Regions from separate parts of the Bradyrhizobium sp. AZCC 1721 genome, predicted to be linked through region 3. Evidence: predicted binding sites of a transcription regulator. Region 3 holds the regulator's gene; each other region holds the start of a gene.
The links. Region 3 encodes PhoB, which activates phosphate uptake and scavenging genes when phosphate is short. Its sites were predicted from a motif close to TGTCATNNANCTGTCAT; they were not measured.

Region 1 (4,046 bases), 3.4 Mb from region 3:
GATGAGATCGACCAGGCGGTTGCCCGCATCGATATCGACGCCCGAATCCGCGTAAGTCAGCCCGTTTTTGCGGTCGTTCATGCCCAAATTCCAGTATGATGACGGCTGGTTACGAGGAATTCCGCGATCCTGCAATGGCTCGCAAGCGCTTGGCGCATATACTATGTAGATAAGAGCCGGCTGTACCCGCCAGGGGCCGGATTTAGGCCGGGAGCCGGGAAGCGACCGAGTTGAGCATTCCAAATATCATTACGCTGGGGCGCATCATTCTGGTGCCGGTCATCGTCTGGGCGATCGTTTCCAGCCAGATGGAAATCGCGTTTGCGATTTTCGTCATTGCAGGGGTCAGCGACGCCGTCGATGGCTTTCTCGCCAAGCGCTTCAACATGTCGAGTGAACTGGGCGCCCTGCTCGACCCGCTTGCCGACAAGGCACTTCTGGTTTCCATCTTCGTGGCGCTCGGCATCTGGGGTGCGGTGCCGCGCTGGCTCGTCATCCTCGTGGTGTCGCGCGACATCATGATCGTGACGGCCGTGATCGTGTCATGGCTGTTCGACAAGCCGATCCCGATGAAGCCCCTGATGGTGTCGAAGCTCAACACGGTGGCGCAGGTGGCGTTCGCGGCGCTGGTGCTGGCGTCGCTCGGTTTCAACTTCAAGCCGGCGCCCTATGACGTGATCCTGATGGGTTTTGTTACGGTCTTTACTTTGGTTTCCGTCTCGCTCTATCTCGTCGAATGGGTGCGGCACATGAGCACGATCGAAGCGCGCTAGGTTGTTCTTTTGTTTTTGCGCGTTTTTTCTCGCAAGCCGTGCCCGCCCGGATCAAGTCCGGGACAGGCTTTCGCTCGAAAGCGCTATGAAGGCCTGAAGATCCCGGCCTGGAGATTTGCGTGGTAGTTCGCGTTCAACCTCGTCAGCTTGCCTTTGCGCTGCCGCATGCGGAGAGCCTGACGCGCGACAATTTCCTCGAGGGTCCGGCCAATGAAGCCGCACTCTCGCTGATCGAAAGCTGGCCGGACTGGCCGAACCGCATCATGCTGCTGGCGGGGCCGGAGGGATCCGGCAAGAGCCATCTCGCCGCGATCTGGGCCGAACAGGCGGGCGCGCGCTCGATCTCAGCCCACGCGCTCAACGCCGCTGCCGTCCCCGGCGCACTCGCCACCGGGGCACTGGTGGTCGAGGATCTGAGGCCTGCCGACTTCGACGAACGCGCCTTGTTTCATCTGCTGAACCTGGCACGCGAGGACGGGGCGTTCGTCCTGATCACGGGACGCGTTCCACCGGCGGCGTTCGAGATCGAGCTGCGCGATCTCCGGTCGCGGCTGCGCGCCGCCCCCCTCGTGTCGCTATTGCCGCCGGATGACCTGTTGTTTCGTGGCCTGATCGTCAAATTCTGCGCGGACCGCCAATTGAGCATCGACGAGACGGTGGTGAGCTACCTCGCCACCCGAATCGAACGGTCCTATGCCGCTGCTCGCCAGGCGATCGAGCTCCTGGATACCGAGGCGCTGCGGCTCGGCCGGCCGGTCACCCGGGCGCTGGCCGCCGAACTCTTGCGCAACGCCTGATCGGGTAGCTCCTGCTGCGTCCTGCCACCTTGACGCCGGCCGTACGCGGAACATCAATGTCATTGAAACGTCATCGGCGTATCACATGCTGTGGGCCGCTTTCCCTTAAAGTCGGCCCTGCCACTAAAGTCGGCCCTGCCTTGCTCGCGATGGATCAAAGCCTTATGGAATTGGTACAAGCCGTTGAAATAAAAGAAAAAGAGCCGATTGCCGAAGCTCCGTCCGCGATCGTCACGAGCCCGGAGCGATTCATCAATCGGGAGCTATCTTGGCTGCATTTCAACCGCCGGGTGCTCGAGGAATCGGTCAATCCCGGCCATCCGTTGCTGGAACGGGTGCGATTCCTGTCGATTTCGGCCAATAACCTTGATGAATTCTTCATGGTTCGCGTCGCCGGCATCAAGGCGCAGGTCCGTGAAGGCATCGCCGAGCGCAGCCCCGATGGCTTGACGCCGTCCGAGCAGCTCACTCTCATCAACAAGACGGTTTCGGAACTGGCTTCCGATCAGCAGGCGATCTGGCGCGATCTGCGCACCACCCTGTCGGACGCCGGCATCATGCTGGTCGACGGCCACGACTTCACCAAGGCGGAGCGCGGCTGGCTCGAGGATCACTTCCTCCGCAGCATCTTCCCGCTGCTGACGCCGCTGGCGATCGATCCCGCTCACCCGTTCCCGTTCATCCCGAGCCTCGGCTTCACCATCGCGCTGCAATTGTTGCGGACTTCCGACGGCAAGGCGATGAACGCGCTGATCCGCATGCCCGGCAAGATCGACCGCTTCATCCGCATGCCCAAGGACGGCGCAGTGCACCTGATCCCGCTGGAGCAGGCCACCGGCCTGTTCATCGGCCGCCTGTTCCCCGGTTACACCGTCAAGGGCCAGGGCGCGTTTCGCATCATCCGCGACTCCGAACTCGAAATTGAGGAAGAGGCCGAGGATCTGGTCCGCGTGTTCGAGACTGCGCTGAAGCGGCGGCGGCGCGGTTCGGTGATCCGGCTGGAGATAGAAGCCAAGATGCCGGAAGCGCTGCGCACCTTCGTGCAGCAGGCGCTTTCCGCCGCCGACGACGAGGTGTTTCTGGTCGACGGCGTGCTGGCGATGAACGAGCTGTCGCAGCTCACCCGGCTCGACCGTCCCGATCTCGAATTCGTGCCTTATGTGCCGCGCCATCCCGAGCGAGTGCGCGACCACGCCGGGGACATCTTCGCGGCGATCCGGCAAAAGGACCTCATCGTCCATCATCCTTACGAATCCTTCGACGTCGTCGTGCAATTCCTGCAGCAAGCCCTCCGCGACCCCGACGTCGTTGCCATCAAGCAGACGCTCTACCGCACCTCGAGCAATTCTCCGATTGTGCGGGCGCTCGCCGAGGCCGCGGAAGCCGGCAAGTCGGTGACCGCGCTGATCGAGCTGAAAGCGCGGTTCGATGAGGAGGCCAATATCCGCTGGGCGCGCGACCTCGAACGCGCCGGCGTGCAGGTCGTGTACGGCTTTCTCGAACTGAAGACGCACGCCAAGCTGTCGATGGTGGTGCGGCGCGAGGGCGGTAACCTGACGACCTACGTCCATACCGGCACCGGCAATTATCATCCGGTCACCGCGCGCATCTATACCGACCTTTCCTATTTCACGTCGGACCCGATCATCGGCCGCGACGCGGCGCGGGTATTCAACTACATCACCGGCTATGCGGAGCCGAGCGACATCGAGCGGATGGCGGTGTCGCCTTTGACGCTACGCAAGCGCATCATCGAACACATCAAGGGCGAGACCAATCACGCAAGGCACGGCAAGCCGGGCGCGATCTGGATGAAGATGAATTCGCTGGTCGACCCCGACATCATCGACGCGCTCTACGAGGCCTCACAGGCCGGCGTGTCGATCGAACTGGTGGTGCGCGGCATCTGCTGTCTGCGGCCCGGCCTGCCCGGGCTATCGGACAATATCCGCGTCAAATCGGTGATCGGCCGTTTCCTGGAGCACGGCCGAATCTACTGCTTTGGTATGGGGCAAGGGCTGCCCGGGCCGAAGGCGGCTGTGTATATCTCGTCCGCCGACATGATGCCGCGGAACCTCGACCGCCGCGTCGAAGTCCTCTGTCCATTGCAAAATCCCACGGTACATCAGCAAGTTCTCGAACAAATCATGGTCGCGAATCTGAAGGATACCGAGCAGAGCTGGCAATTGTTGCCGGATGGGTCTTCAACGCGTATGAAGGCCGCGAAAGGCGAAGAGCCGTTCAACCTGCATAACTATTTCATGACGAATCCGAGCCTGTCTGGACGTGGAAAGTCTCTCAAGGAATCTTCGCCGCGCCGCCTCACGCGCCGTACCGAACGTCAGCAATCGTCATAAAGGAGAGCCGCTGTGAAGCGGCCGCGCAAGCGCGCTTCCAGCGTCGCCGTCATCGACATCGGTTCGAACTCGGTTCGTCTCGTCGTCTATGAGACGATGGCGCGCAGCCTCGTCACCAT
Region 2 (4,046 bases), 3.5 Mb from region 3:
TGGCCTTGCGAATACAAAAGCACCGCGATGATGCCCATGGTCTTTTGCGCGTCGTTGCCGCCATGGCCGAGCGAATAGAGCGATGCCGAGACGAATTGCAGGATGCGGAAGGCGCGGTCCACCGCAAACGGCGTCGAGCGCACCGACAGCCAGGACACGATCGCAACCAGCACCAGCGCTAGCAGAAACCCGACCAGCGGCGACAACACGATCGCCAGCAGCGTTTTTGACAGGCCGCTCCAGACCGCCGCGGAAATCCCGGCCTTGGCCACGCCTGCGCCGACCAATCCGCCGATCAACGCGTGCGAACTCGAGGATGGAATGCCGAGCCCCCAGGTAATCAGGTTCCAGACAATGGCCCCGACCAGCGCAGCGAAGATCACAGCCGCATCGACGACGTCGGGCTCGATGATCCCCTTGCCGATCGTGTTGGCGACATGCAGCCCGAAGACGAGAAAGGCGATGAAATTGAAGAAAGCCGCCCAGAACACCGCATAATGCGGGCGCAGCACGCGAGTCGACACGATCGTCGCGATCGAATTGGCGGCGTCGTGCAGGCCGTTGAGGAAATCGAACAGCAGTGCGACCGCGATCAGGAAGATCAGAATCGGTAGGCCAAGCGTGGCGTCCACTGAATTGGCCCTGCCCTATACCTGTTCGATCACGATCGAGTTGATCTCGTTGGCGACGTCGTCGAAGCGATCGGATACTTTTTCGAGATGCTTGTAGATCTCGGCGCCGACGACGAAGTCCATCGAATTGCCGTTGCGGTGCTTGAGAAACAGTTCCTTCAAGCCGATGTCGTGAAGATCGTCGATACGGCCCTCCAGCTTTCCGATTTCCTCGGTGATGGCGGTCAGCATCGCGACGTTGTTGCCGATCGACTGCATCAGCGGGATCGCGCGGCTGACGAGATTGGCGCACTCGACCAACAGCGTGGCTATTTCGCGCATCGGAGGCTCGAACGTTCGGACCTCGAACAGCACCACCGCCTTCGCGGTCTGCTGCATCTGGTCGATCGCGTCGTCCATCGACGTGATCAGATTCTTGATGTCGCCGCGGTCGAACGGGGTAATGAAGGTGCGGCGGACCGCGGTCAGGACCTCGCGGGTGATTCCGTCGGCGTCGTGTTCGAACTGATTGACTCGCTGGCAGAATACCGGCGTCTCGTCGCCGCCGCGCATCATGTCCTGCAACGCCAGCGCGCCCTGCACGACCGTCTGGGCGTGGCGGGCAAATAGGTCAAAAAACCGCTCCTCTTTGGGCAAAAAGGCACGAAACCAGCGCAGCATGGGTATTTTTTCCGTCGTTCAGAAACAGCCGCGGAGCGCGCTGTCACAAAACTGTCATAGATCATTCGAGGGAAAAGCGCGCGACGTCCGGCCCCAGGAACCGGGTCATCCACCACTTTGTGGAGCCGAAAAACTGCGCCCAAACCGCCGTTTTTAGAGGGATCGGCGGAAATAATGCGCGATCTCGCCGATGATGCCTCGGCGGAACGTCAACACGCAGGCCACGAAGATGACGCCCTGGATCACCGTCACCCATTGGCCGAAGCCGGCCAGATATTGCTGCATGGCAATGATAACGAAGGCCCCAACGACCGGACCGAACACCGTGCCGAGGCCGCCGACCAGCGTCATCAGCACGATTTCACCCGACATCGTCCAGTGCACGTCGGTGAGGGAGGCGTTCTGCGCCACGAACACCTTCAGCGAACCCGCAAAGCCCGCAATCGTTCCGGAGAGGATGAAAGCGAGCAGCTTGTACTGGTCAGTCTTGTAGCCCAGCGAGATCGCGCGCGGCTCGTTTTCGCGAATGGCTTTCAAGACCTCGCCGAACGGCGAGTTGATGGTGCGGTAGATCAGGAGGAAGCCGCCGAGGAATCCGGCAAGCACCACGTAGTAAAGCACCGTGGGCTTGGCGAGATTGAATATTCCAAACAGATAGCCCTGCGGAATACCCTGGATGCCGTCCTCGCCATGCGTGAACGGTGCCTGCAGATAGATGAAATACAGGAGCTGCGAGAGCGCCAGCGTGATCATCGAAAAGTAGATGCCCTGGCGACGGATCGAGATGAAGCCGGTGACGACGGAAAGCGCGGCGGCGCCGGCGACACCGACCAGAATTCCGACTTCCGGCGTTACACCCCAGACCTTGAGCGCATGCGCCGAGCAGTAGCCCGCGGTCCCCAGAAACATGGCGTGGCCGAACGACAGCAGGCCGCCATAGCCGATCAGGAGGTTGAAAGCGCAAGCAAGCAGCGCGAAGCACAGCGCCTGCATCACGAAGAACGGATAGATGCCCGTCAGGGGTACGAGCCCCAGCAGCACCGCCATCCCGGCGAACACGATCATTTCGTCGCGCATCGCTTGCGGCGTTATCGGCAGTGTGTCGTCAGTCAATGTGCTCATGTCAGGCAGCCCGTCCAGTCAGTCCCGTTGGCTTCAGCAGCAACACCAGCACCATCAGGACGAACACCACGGTGTTGGAAGCTTCGGGATAAAAATACTTGGTCAGTCCCTCGATTACGCCGAGCGCAAATCCGGTGATGATCGATCCCATGATCGATCCCATACCGCCAATCACCACCACCGCGAACACGACGATGATCAGGTCCGCGCCCATCAATGGCCGGACCTGGTTGATCGGCGCGGACAATACGCCGGCCAGCGCCGCCAAGCCGACGCCGAGGCCGTAGGTCAGCGTGATCATCCGCGGCACGTTGATGCCGAATGCGCGTACCAGGGTTGGGTTTTCAGTCGCCGCACGCAGATTGGCGCCGAGCCGGGTCTTCTCGATCAGGAACCAGGTCGCAAGGCACACCACGAGCGAGAAGACGACGACCCAGCCGCGGTAGATCGGCAGGAACATGAATCCGAGATTCATGCCGCCCTGTAATCCGCGGAACCCGCCGACCTCCGGATAATCAGGAATCGCGTACGGCAGGCCGGACGAGCCGAAGTAATTCTGGAACACGCCCTGCACGATCAGCGCGATGCCGAACGTCAACAACAGCCCGTAGAGGTGGTCGAGACCGGCCAGCCATTGCAGCATGGTCCGTTCGAGGATCATGCCGAAGATGCCGACGACAATCGGCGCGATGATCAGGGCCCACCAGTATCCAATCCCCGTGAGATGCAGCAGAAAATATGCGCAGAACGCGCCCATCATGTAGAGCGCGCCATGGGCGAAATTGATGATGTTGAGCATGCCGAAGATCACGGCGAGCCCGAGACTGAGCAGCGCGTAGAATGATCCGTTGATCAATCCCACCAAAAGCTGGGCGTAGAGAGCTTGCATCGGTTTCGCACTCAATCTCGTTATGATGCGGGTTAGCTTGGGCCGCGAGAGAAGGCCCGCCGGCATGACGCCGACGGGCCATCGTTGTTACTTCTTTACCAGCGGACAGGCGCTTTCCGAAAGCGGCCGGAAGGCCTGCTCGCCGGGAGTGGTGCCGATCAGCTTGTAATAGTCCCACGGCCCCTTGGATTCGGAGGGTTTCTTGACCTCGAACAGGTAGGCCGGATGAAGCTTGCGGCCGTCGGGGCGGATCGTGCCCTTGCCGAACAGCGGATCATCGGTGGGCGTTTCCTTCATTTTCGCCACCACCTTGACGCCATCGTGCGGATTGCCGCCCATTGCATCGATCGTCTTGAAATAGTGGATCAGGCCCGAATACACCCCGGCCTGCACCATCGACGGCATCGCCTTGTTCTTCATCCGCTCGGAGAAACGCTTCGAAAACGCGCGGGTGCCGTCGTTCAGATCCCAGTAGAAGGTTTCCGTGAAGTTCAGGCCCTGAGCCACCTTGAGGCCGAGGGAGTGGACGTCGTTGATGAACAGCAGCAGTCCCGCGAGCTTCTGCCCGCCCGAGACGATGCCGAACTCTGCAGCCTGCTTGATGGTATTGGTGGTGTCGCCGCCGGCGTTTGCCATGCCGATGATCTTGGCCTTGGACGCCTGTGCCTGCAGCAGGAACGAGGAGAAGTCCGACGAATTCAGGGGGTGCCTGACGGTGCCGATAACCTTGCCGCCCGACTTGA
Region 3 (4,046 bases):
GCGCGATCGACGTACCCAGGACTACATCACGGGGCGGTTTGGTTAAGGAGATAACAGATGGCTTCTGAGCACACCGCCAAGGCGTTTGACAGCGACCTCCAGGAATTGACGCGTCTGGTCGCCGAGATGGGCGGCCTTGCTGAGCGCATGATCACCGAATCCGTCGACGCGCTGGTCCGCCGCGACGTCGCGCTCGGCAAGCACGTCGTCGCCACCGACGTCGAGATCGACCGCCTGCAGCATCTGATCGAGGAGCGCGCGGTGCTGACCATCGCCCGCCGCCAGCCGATGGCGATCGATCTGCGCGAGATCGTCGGCGCGATGCGGGTTGCCACCGATCTGGAGCGGATCGGCGACCTCGCCAAGAACATGGGCAAGCGCGTCGCGGCGCTGGAGAACGATTTCCAGCCGCTGAAACTGATGCGCGGCCTCGAGCACATGACCGATCTGGTACAATCGCAGGTCAAGTCGGTGCTGGACGCCTATGCCGCGCACGATCTGCCGGCGGCGATGGCGGTGTGGAAGGGCGACGAGGAAGTCGACGCCATCTGCACCTCGCTGTTCCGCGAACTCCTCACCTACATGATGGAGGATCCGCGCAACATCTCGTTCTGCATCCACCTGATGTTCTGCGCCAAGAATATCGAGCGGATCGGCGACCACGCAACCAACATCGCCGAAACCGTGTTCTACATGATCGAGGGTCAGCAGATGCTCGACAAGCGCCCGAAGGGCGACATGACGACGTTTGCCACGACCGTCTCCAACACTTGAGGAAAGCAGAATGAGCGCGCGCATTATGGTGGTCGAGGACGAGGAAGCGTTGACCACGCTGTTGCGCTACAACCTCGACGCTGAAGGCTATGAGGTCGAGACCGTCGGCCGCGGCGACGATGCGGATACGCGGCTGAAGGAGCGCGTGCCCGATCTCGTCGTGCTCGACTGGATGCTGCCGGGCCTCTCCGGCATCGAGCTGTGCCGCCGTTTGAGAGCGCGCCCCGAAACCAAGCAATTGCCGATCATCATGCTGACCGCGCGCGGCGAGGAGAGCGAGCGGGTGCGGGGGCTTGCGACCGGCGCCGACGATTACATCGTCAAGCCGTTCTCGGTGCCGGAACTGCTGGCGCGCGTAAAGGGCCTGCTGCGGCGGGCGAGCCCCGAGCGGCTCGCCACCGTGCTGACCTATGGCGATATCGAACTCGATCGCGAAAAACGCCGCGTCGCGCGCTCGGGCCGCCAGATCGATCTCGGCCCGACCGAGTACCGCCTGCTCGAATTTTTCCTCGAGCACCCCGGCCGCGTCTTCAGCCGCGAGCAGTTGCTCGACAGCGTCTGGGGCCGCGACATCTATATCGACGAGCGCACCGTCGACGTCCATATCGGCCGCTTGCGCAAACTGCTCAACCCCGGCCGCGAGCAGGATCCGATCCGCACCGTCCGCGGCGCAGGTTACGCGCTGGATGACCGGTTTGCGAAGGTGGAGCCGTAGCTGCGTCCGCTGCTATTTCCGCAAGCCCCGCCGTCGTCCCCGCGAACGCGGGGACCGATAACCACAAATCTCGATTGTTGAAACGTGCTGGAGCTCCAGCTCAGCGTAACCACAGACACCTGTGGTTATGGGTCCCTGCGTTCGCAGGGACGACAAGTTGAGATAATGGTGCGCGCCCCTTACCGCGTCTGCTTCGGCTGCTGCCTGCGCCGATCGGCAGCGGGCTGGTAGGCGATGCGCGAGTGGTGGGCGCAATAGGGCAGGCCCGTGAGCGCCTTGCCGCCGCAGAAGAAGAATTCCGGGCTCGAGGGATCGCCGACCGGCCAGTGGCAGGTGGCCTCGTTCAGTTCGAGCAGCGACAGCCGCTGGCTCATCGGCACGACGTTGTCGAAGGCGATCGGATCCGGCTCCATCTCGACTTCGAAGGCGTGTGCCAGCGCGGTGTTGCCGCGCGAGACCGGACGCGACACCCGCATCATCGGCTGGGCGGGGCGTGCCTTGCGCTGCCGCGGGGCGGCCGAGGAGGGGCTCTTGGCACGGCCGGAAAGGCCCAGCCGGTGCACTTTGCCGATTACGGCGTTTCGCGTCACATTCCCGAGTTCCGCGGCGATCTGGCTCGCCGACAATCCGGCTTCCCAGAGCTTCTTAAGCTGTTCGACGCGATCGTCGGACCAGGTCAAAACCGTCATCGTAATCTTCCCTTCGCATCGCGCCGGCCAATCGGGGGCAGCGCTGGCGAGTCATTCGTCTCAAAAATCCCTGCGGTCAGAATCCCTTAGCCCTCGCCGGACGCGCTAACCGCGCCGAACGTTTACGCCTGTACAAAATGGACTCTTAGGGATCAGAACTGCCGCACGAGATGTCGTACCCGACAGCCCAAACGCTACAATATGGCGTGACTCGGGCGCAAGAGTCCGGGCCCGAACGTCCACATGTTCTGACATCTAGGCATTTCACTGCGTGTTTTCCACCACACCGCAATCTTACGGATTTCAGCATCTTGCACTGCAGGAAAGGCGGCTCCGTGGCGTGTTGACAGCGCCCCACGCCCACATAGAATGCCTCTCACGTGCCGCCCTTAAGAGGCGGCACGTTTCGTTTTCGCAAGACCGGCTGTTGCCGCGTTCGCGCCAATGCACGCCCGCGGCAGGTCTCAAAGGCAGGTCTCAAACCTCAGTGATTGCCATGACCAATAGCGCCACGTCGCATCTGCTCCCGGTCTTCGCCAGGGTCGATCTCGGCTTCGAACGCGGCGAGGGCTGCTGGCTGACCGCCACCAATGGCGAGCGCTATTTGGACTTCACCTCGGGCGTCGCGGTGAATGCGCTCGGTCACTGCCATCCGCACCTGATCGCGGCGCTGCAGGAGCAGTCGACGAAACTCTGGCACATGTCGAACCTGTTCAAGTCGCCGGATGGCGAGAAGCTCGCCGCGCGGCTTTGCGAGCAGAGCTTTGCCGACCTCGTGTTCTTCTGCAATTCCGGCGCCGAGGCGATGGAAGGCGTGATCAAGGTCGTGCGCCGCTATCAATTCTCCAAAGGCCATCCCGAGCGCTATCGTCTCGTCACCTTCGAGGGCGCATTCCACGGCCGCACCCTGGGCACGCTCGCAGCAACCGGCTCCGCCAAATATCTCGAAGGCTTTGGGCCGCCGATGGACGGTTTCGACCAGGTGCCGCATGGCGATCTCGAAGCGGTCAAGAAAGCGATCGGCCCGCAGACCGCGGGCATCCTGATCGAGCCGGTGCAGGGCGAGGGCGGCGTGCGCTCGGCGCCGCAGTCTTTCTTCAAGGCGCTGCGCCAGCTCTGCGACGAGAAGGGCCTGTTGCTCGCGTTCGACGAGGTGCAGACCGGCATGGGCCGCACCGGCGATCTCTTCGCCTATAAGCGCGTCGGCGTGACACCGGATGTGATGTCGCTGGCCAAAGCGTTGGGCGGCGGCTTCCCGATCGGCGCGGTGCTGGCGACGGCGGAAGCCGCAAGCGGCATGACGCCGGGCTCGCACGGCTCGACCTTCGGCGGCAATCCGCTGGCGATCGCTGCGGCGAATGCCGTGCTCGACGTGATGCTGGAGCCGGGCTTCTTCGATCACGTGCAGAAGATGTCGCTGCTGTTGAAACAGAAACTGGCCTCCGTCGTCGATCGCTATCCCGCCGTGCTGTCGGAAGTTCGCGGCGAGGGGCTTCTGGTCGGCGTCAAGGCCGTGGTGCCGTCGGGCGATCTCGTCAATGCGTTGCGCGACGAGAAATTGCTCACCGTCGGCGCCGGCGACAATGTGGTGCGGTTCCTCGCGCCGCTGATCGTCACCGAGGCCGAGATCGAGGAATCCGTGCAAAGGTTGGAGCGCGCCTGTGTCGCGCTGTCCGCTGGCCAGTTGAAGAAGGCGGCGGGCTGATGAGCAAATCCGTCCGTCACTTCCTCGACATCAATGAACTGCCGTTAGATGAATTGCGCAGCATGCTGACCTTGAGCGCCACCATGAAGGCGAAGCTGAAAGCGCATGAGAAGGGCAAGAAGCCGCTCGAAGGCAAGACGCTGGCGATGATCTTCGAACGTCC
Region 4 (4,046 bases), 5.3 Mb from region 3:
CGGGTCCAAGCCTCGCGCGCGACCAGCTCGTGCTGTGGTCGATCCGGATTCCACGGATCGGCGCGGCCGCGATGATCGGCGCGCTGCTCGCGGCATCGGGCGCCATCATGCAGGGGCTGTTCCGCAACCCCCTCGCCGACCCCGCACTGGTCGGCGTTTCTTCCGGCGGCGCGCTGGCGGCGGCGGCTGCGATCGTCTTCACCGACAGCCAGATCGGCCAGAACTTCCGCTTCATGCAGCATCAGTTGCTGCCGATCGCGGCGTTCGCCGGTTCGCTCGCGACCACCGTCATCCTTTATTCGATCGCGAGCCGCTCCGGGCGGACGTCGATCGCGATTTTCCTGCTGGCCGGCATTGCCATTGCCGCGATCGCCAATGCCGGCATCGGCCTTCTCGTGTTCATCGCCGACGATCGCCAGTTGCGCGACATCACGTTCTGGCTATTGGGCTCGCTGAGTGGCGCGACCTGGCCCAAGCTCGCCACGCTGGCGCCGGTGCTGGGATGTGCCGCGATCGCCTGCCTCTCGATCGCGCGTGGACTCGACGTGCTGGTGCTGGGCGAGGCCGAGGCGTTCCATAGCGGTGTCGATGTCGAACGACTGAAGCGGATTTCGATCGTGCTGGTGTCGGCGATGACGGGCGTGGCCGTTTCGGTCTGCGGCGTCGTCGGCTTTATCGGCATCGTGGTGCCGCATCTGTTGCGGCTGGTGATCGGGCCGGCGCACCGGTTGCTGTTACCCGCTTCCATGCTGCTGGGCGCGGTGCTGCTGGTGGGCGCCGATACGCTGGCCCGCACCATCGTGGCGCCCGCGGAAATGCCGATCGGCATCCTGACCGCAGCAATCGGTGCGCCGTTCTTTCTGGCGATGCTGCTCCGCCAGCGCGGGCTGGTTTCGCTATGACCGCCGTTCTCGAAGCGCAGTCGGTTTCAATGGTCGTTGGCGGCGCCACGCTGGTCGATGGCATCGATCTTTGCGTTGCCCCCGGCGAGATGGTCGCGATTGTCGGCCCCAACGGCGCCGGCAAATCGACGCTGCTGCGGATGCTGTCAGGCGATCTCCGCCCGACGCGCGGCCAGATCAGCCTGAAGCAGCGCGACATCCAAAGCTATCCGCCGCGCCTTCTCGCCTTCCACCGCGCGATGCTGTCGCAGCATGTCAACGTCACCTTCCCGTTCACGGTCGAGGAGATCGTCCATATGGGCGCGGGTGACGCCGGCCGCGCCGCCGCGCAGCGGCTGGTCGATGCGGCACTCGGCGAGGTCGATCTGGCGCATTTCAGCCAACGGCAATTACCGACGCTCTCGGGCGGCGAACAGCAGCGCGCGCATTTCGCCCGCGTGCTGGTGCAGCTCGCCTGCGGCGAGACGCAGCATGGGCCGGGGCTCTTGCTGCTGGACGAGCCGACCTCGAGCCTCGACATGCGCCACCAGATCGACCTGGTGGAGACGGCGAAGCGGCGCGCGCAGAACGGCACGGCCGTTATCGCCGTGCTGCATGACCTCAATCTCGCCATGCGGTTCGCCGACCGCATCGTGCTGTTGCATCGGGGTAAGCTCGCCGTCGATGGCGGCCGCAGCGATGCGATCACGGCCGAGACCATCCGCCGGATTTTTGAGGTCGACGTGAAGATCGACTATACCGACGCCGGCGTGCCGTTCCTGCTGCCGCAAACCATGCGGCCGGCTGCGGCGCAGTAACACCGAAACCGCAGCCTTATCCAACGCCGTTACGCGGCTTTCACAAAACTGTCAGCCGGTTGTAACAGCCGCTGCGCAAGACACACCGCATCGCCATTCAACAGGAGATCCGCCATGCGCGTGTCATTGCTCTGCTCCGTCGCGTCCATGTTTCTGGCCGGCGCCGCCTTCGCTCAAGGTGAAGGCGAGTTTCCCGCCACGCTGAAGGGCCACGCCGTGCTGCCGGCGCAGACCTTTATCGACGCGCCCGCTGATGCGCCAGACGATCTCAAGACATCAGGCAAATACACCACCGGCCGCCGCGTCGACGCCGCGGGCACCGTGATGGGCAAGTCCTACGAACGCCCGACCGGCGTTTCGCTGCCGTTCAAGGGCCAGCCGCTGCAGGGCCATTCCGGCATCAAGGTGATGCCGGACGGCTCGTTCTGGGTGCTCACCGACAACGGCATGGGCTCGCGCTACAACTCGGCCGACTCCATGCTGTATCTGAACCGGCACAAGATCGACTGGGCGAGCGGCAAGATCGAGCGACAGGAAACCGTCTTCCTGCACGATCCCGACAAGAAGGTGTCGTTCCGCATCCTCCATGAGGACACCGCCAAGCGCTATCTTACCGGCGCCGATTTCGACACCGAAGGTTTTCAGATCATCGGCGACACCTTCTGGATCGGCGACGAGTTCGGGCCCTATGTGCTGAAGGCCGACAAGACCGGCAAGGTCCTGGCGGTGTTCGAAACAACCGCCGACGGCAAGCCGGTGCGCTCGCCCGATCATTGGTCGGTGCAGTCGCCTGCCGCTCCAGGCGCGAGCTACACCACCGTCAACCTCCGCCGTTCCAAGGGCTATGAAGGTTTTGCCGGCTCGAAGGACGGCAAGTTCCTCTATGGCCTGCTGGAGGGCCCGCTGTGGGATGCCGAGAAGAAGGACTTTGAAAAGGTCGACGGCAAGGAGGCCGCGCGGATCCTCGAATTCGACGTCGCGACCGAGAAATTCACCGGCCGCTATTGGCACTATGTGTTCGAGCAGAACGGCCACGCCATCGGCGATTTCAACATGATCAACGCCTCAAACGGCCTGATCATCGAGCGCGACAATGGCGAAGGCACCGCCGACAAGGCCTGCCCGGCCGGTCAGCGCGGCGAGAACTGCTTTGCGGACCTCGCCAAATTCAAGCGCGTCTACAAGATCGAGCTCTCCGACGCCAATGTCGGCAAGCCGGTGCGCAAGGTCGCCTATGTCGACCTGATGAAGATCAAGGATCCCGACAAGAAGGCGCGCAAACCGCTCAATGATGGCGTGCTGACCTTTCCGTTCTTCACCATCGAGAACGTCGAGCGCGTCGACGAGACGCACATCATCGTTGGCAACGACAACAATCTGCCATTCTCGTCGAGCCGCGATCCCAACAAGGCCGACGACAACGAGTTCGTGCTGCTGGAGGTGGCGGAATTCTTGAAGGCGAAGTAAGACGAAGCCTCCCCTTCATTGCGAGGAGCAAAAGCGACGAAGCAATCCATCTATCCCCGCGCGGAGATATGGATTGCTTCGCTTCGCTCGCAATGACGGCCCCTTTCGCGGCCAGACAGCCTCAGCCCGCCGGCACCATCACCACGCCCTTGTCCTTGGGCCAGCGTATGCGCCACGCGAAGTTGATATCCCTCACCTCGCCCGGCTTGGCCTCGAACGCCCATTCCAGCACGCCGCGTCTGTCGCGGATGTTGCTTGCGGTCGGCGGCGTCGTGGACGGCAGCATTTCGACCTGGATCTCCTCATTCTCGCTGACCGGCAACTGGTCCACGATCGCAATCCGGATCGGGAAATCATGGCCGTTGCGCACGGCGGTCTTGAACGCGCGCTCATCGGTCTTCGAGGTCGTCACGATCAGGCCGGCCGATCCCTCGTTGCGCTTGAGAACCGCGCGTTCGATCTTGATCTTGTCGTCGGCGCCGAAGCCGAGCTGCACGGTCTCGTCCTTGGCCGCGGCGGCCATCTGCCCGCGGCCGACAAAGACGCCGTCGCGGTAGATCGAGACGCGTCCCGGCAATAGCGGCGCGTCCTCGTTCTGCTTGAAGTTCGCTTCGAGGAACGCGGTCGGGTCCTTCACCGGTGCAGCGCGGACCGCGAGATCGGGCGCGAGCGTTACGCTAGAGACGCGCAGGCTCTTGGCGCCTTCGCTGGCACCGAGGCTGACGCGGCCGGGAATTTTGAACACCACCTGGAAGCCGCTGACATCAGCCGTGGCCTGCTGTTCGTCGGCACGTTCGGCGAGGGATTCCGCCACCTTAGCGGCAGGCGCCTGCGCCGAGCGGAACCTATTATCTATCGCACCGCTGACGGACGCCTGAGG

Region 1: a site for PhoB is predicted at 1,628-1,644, ahead of V1273_RS15850 (RNA degradosome polyphosphate kinase). Genes of this name have one in related genera too.
Region 2: a site for PhoB is predicted at 1,334-1,350, ahead of V1273_RS15185 (DUF47 domain-containing protein). Genes of this name have one in related genera too.
Region 4: a site for PhoB is predicted at 1,738-1,754, ahead of V1273_RS06800 (esterase-like activity of phytase family protein). Genes of this name have one in related genera too.

What each region holds. Positions count from the first base shown of each region.
Region 1 covers NZ_JAZHSB010000001.1:3,342,757-3,346,802, reverse strand. The annotation lists gene purM (phosphoribosylformylglycinamidine cyclo-ligase) at 1-81, opposite strand, end outside; gene V1273_RS15860 (CDP-alcohol phosphatidyltransferase family protein) at 231-773, shown strand; gene V1273_RS15855 (chromosomal replication initiator DnaA) at 893-1,570, shown strand; gene V1273_RS15850 (RNA degradosome polyphosphate kinase) at 1,735-3,927, shown strand; gene ppx (exopolyphosphatase) at 3,940-4,046, shown strand, end outside.
Region 2 covers NZ_JAZHSB010000001.1:3,213,606-3,217,651, reverse strand. The annotation lists gene V1273_RS15190 (inorganic phosphate transporter) at 1-632, opposite strand, end outside; gene V1273_RS15185 (DUF47 domain-containing protein) at 648-1,292, opposite strand; gene V1273_RS15180 (branched-chain amino acid ABC transporter permease) at 1,446-2,414, opposite strand; gene V1273_RS15175 (branched-chain amino acid ABC transporter permease) at 2,416-3,303, opposite strand; gene V1273_RS15170 (ABC transporter substrate-binding protein) at 3,391-4,046, opposite strand, start outside.
Region 3 covers NZ_JAZHSB010000001.1:6,724,429-6,728,474, reverse strand. The annotation lists gene pstB (phosphate ABC transporter ATP-binding protein PstB) at 1-46, shown strand, start outside; gene phoU (phosphate signaling complex protein PhoU) at 58-774, shown strand; gene phoB (phosphate regulon transcriptional regulator PhoB) at 785-1,489, shown strand; gene V1273_RS32110 (GcrA family cell cycle regulator) at 1,669-2,178, opposite strand; gene V1273_RS32105 (aspartate aminotransferase family protein) at 2,675-3,883, shown strand; gene argF (ornithine carbamoyltransferase) at 3,883-4,046, shown strand, end outside.
Region 4 covers NZ_JAZHSB010000001.1:1,395,556-1,399,601, reverse strand. The annotation lists gene V1273_RS06810 (FecCD family ABC transporter permease) at 1-902, shown strand, start outside; gene V1273_RS06805 (heme ABC transporter ATP-binding protein) at 899-1,699, shown strand; gene V1273_RS06800 (esterase-like activity of phytase family protein) at 1,814-3,166, shown strand; gene V1273_RS06795 (mucoidy inhibitor MuiA family protein) at 3,288-4,046, opposite strand, start outside.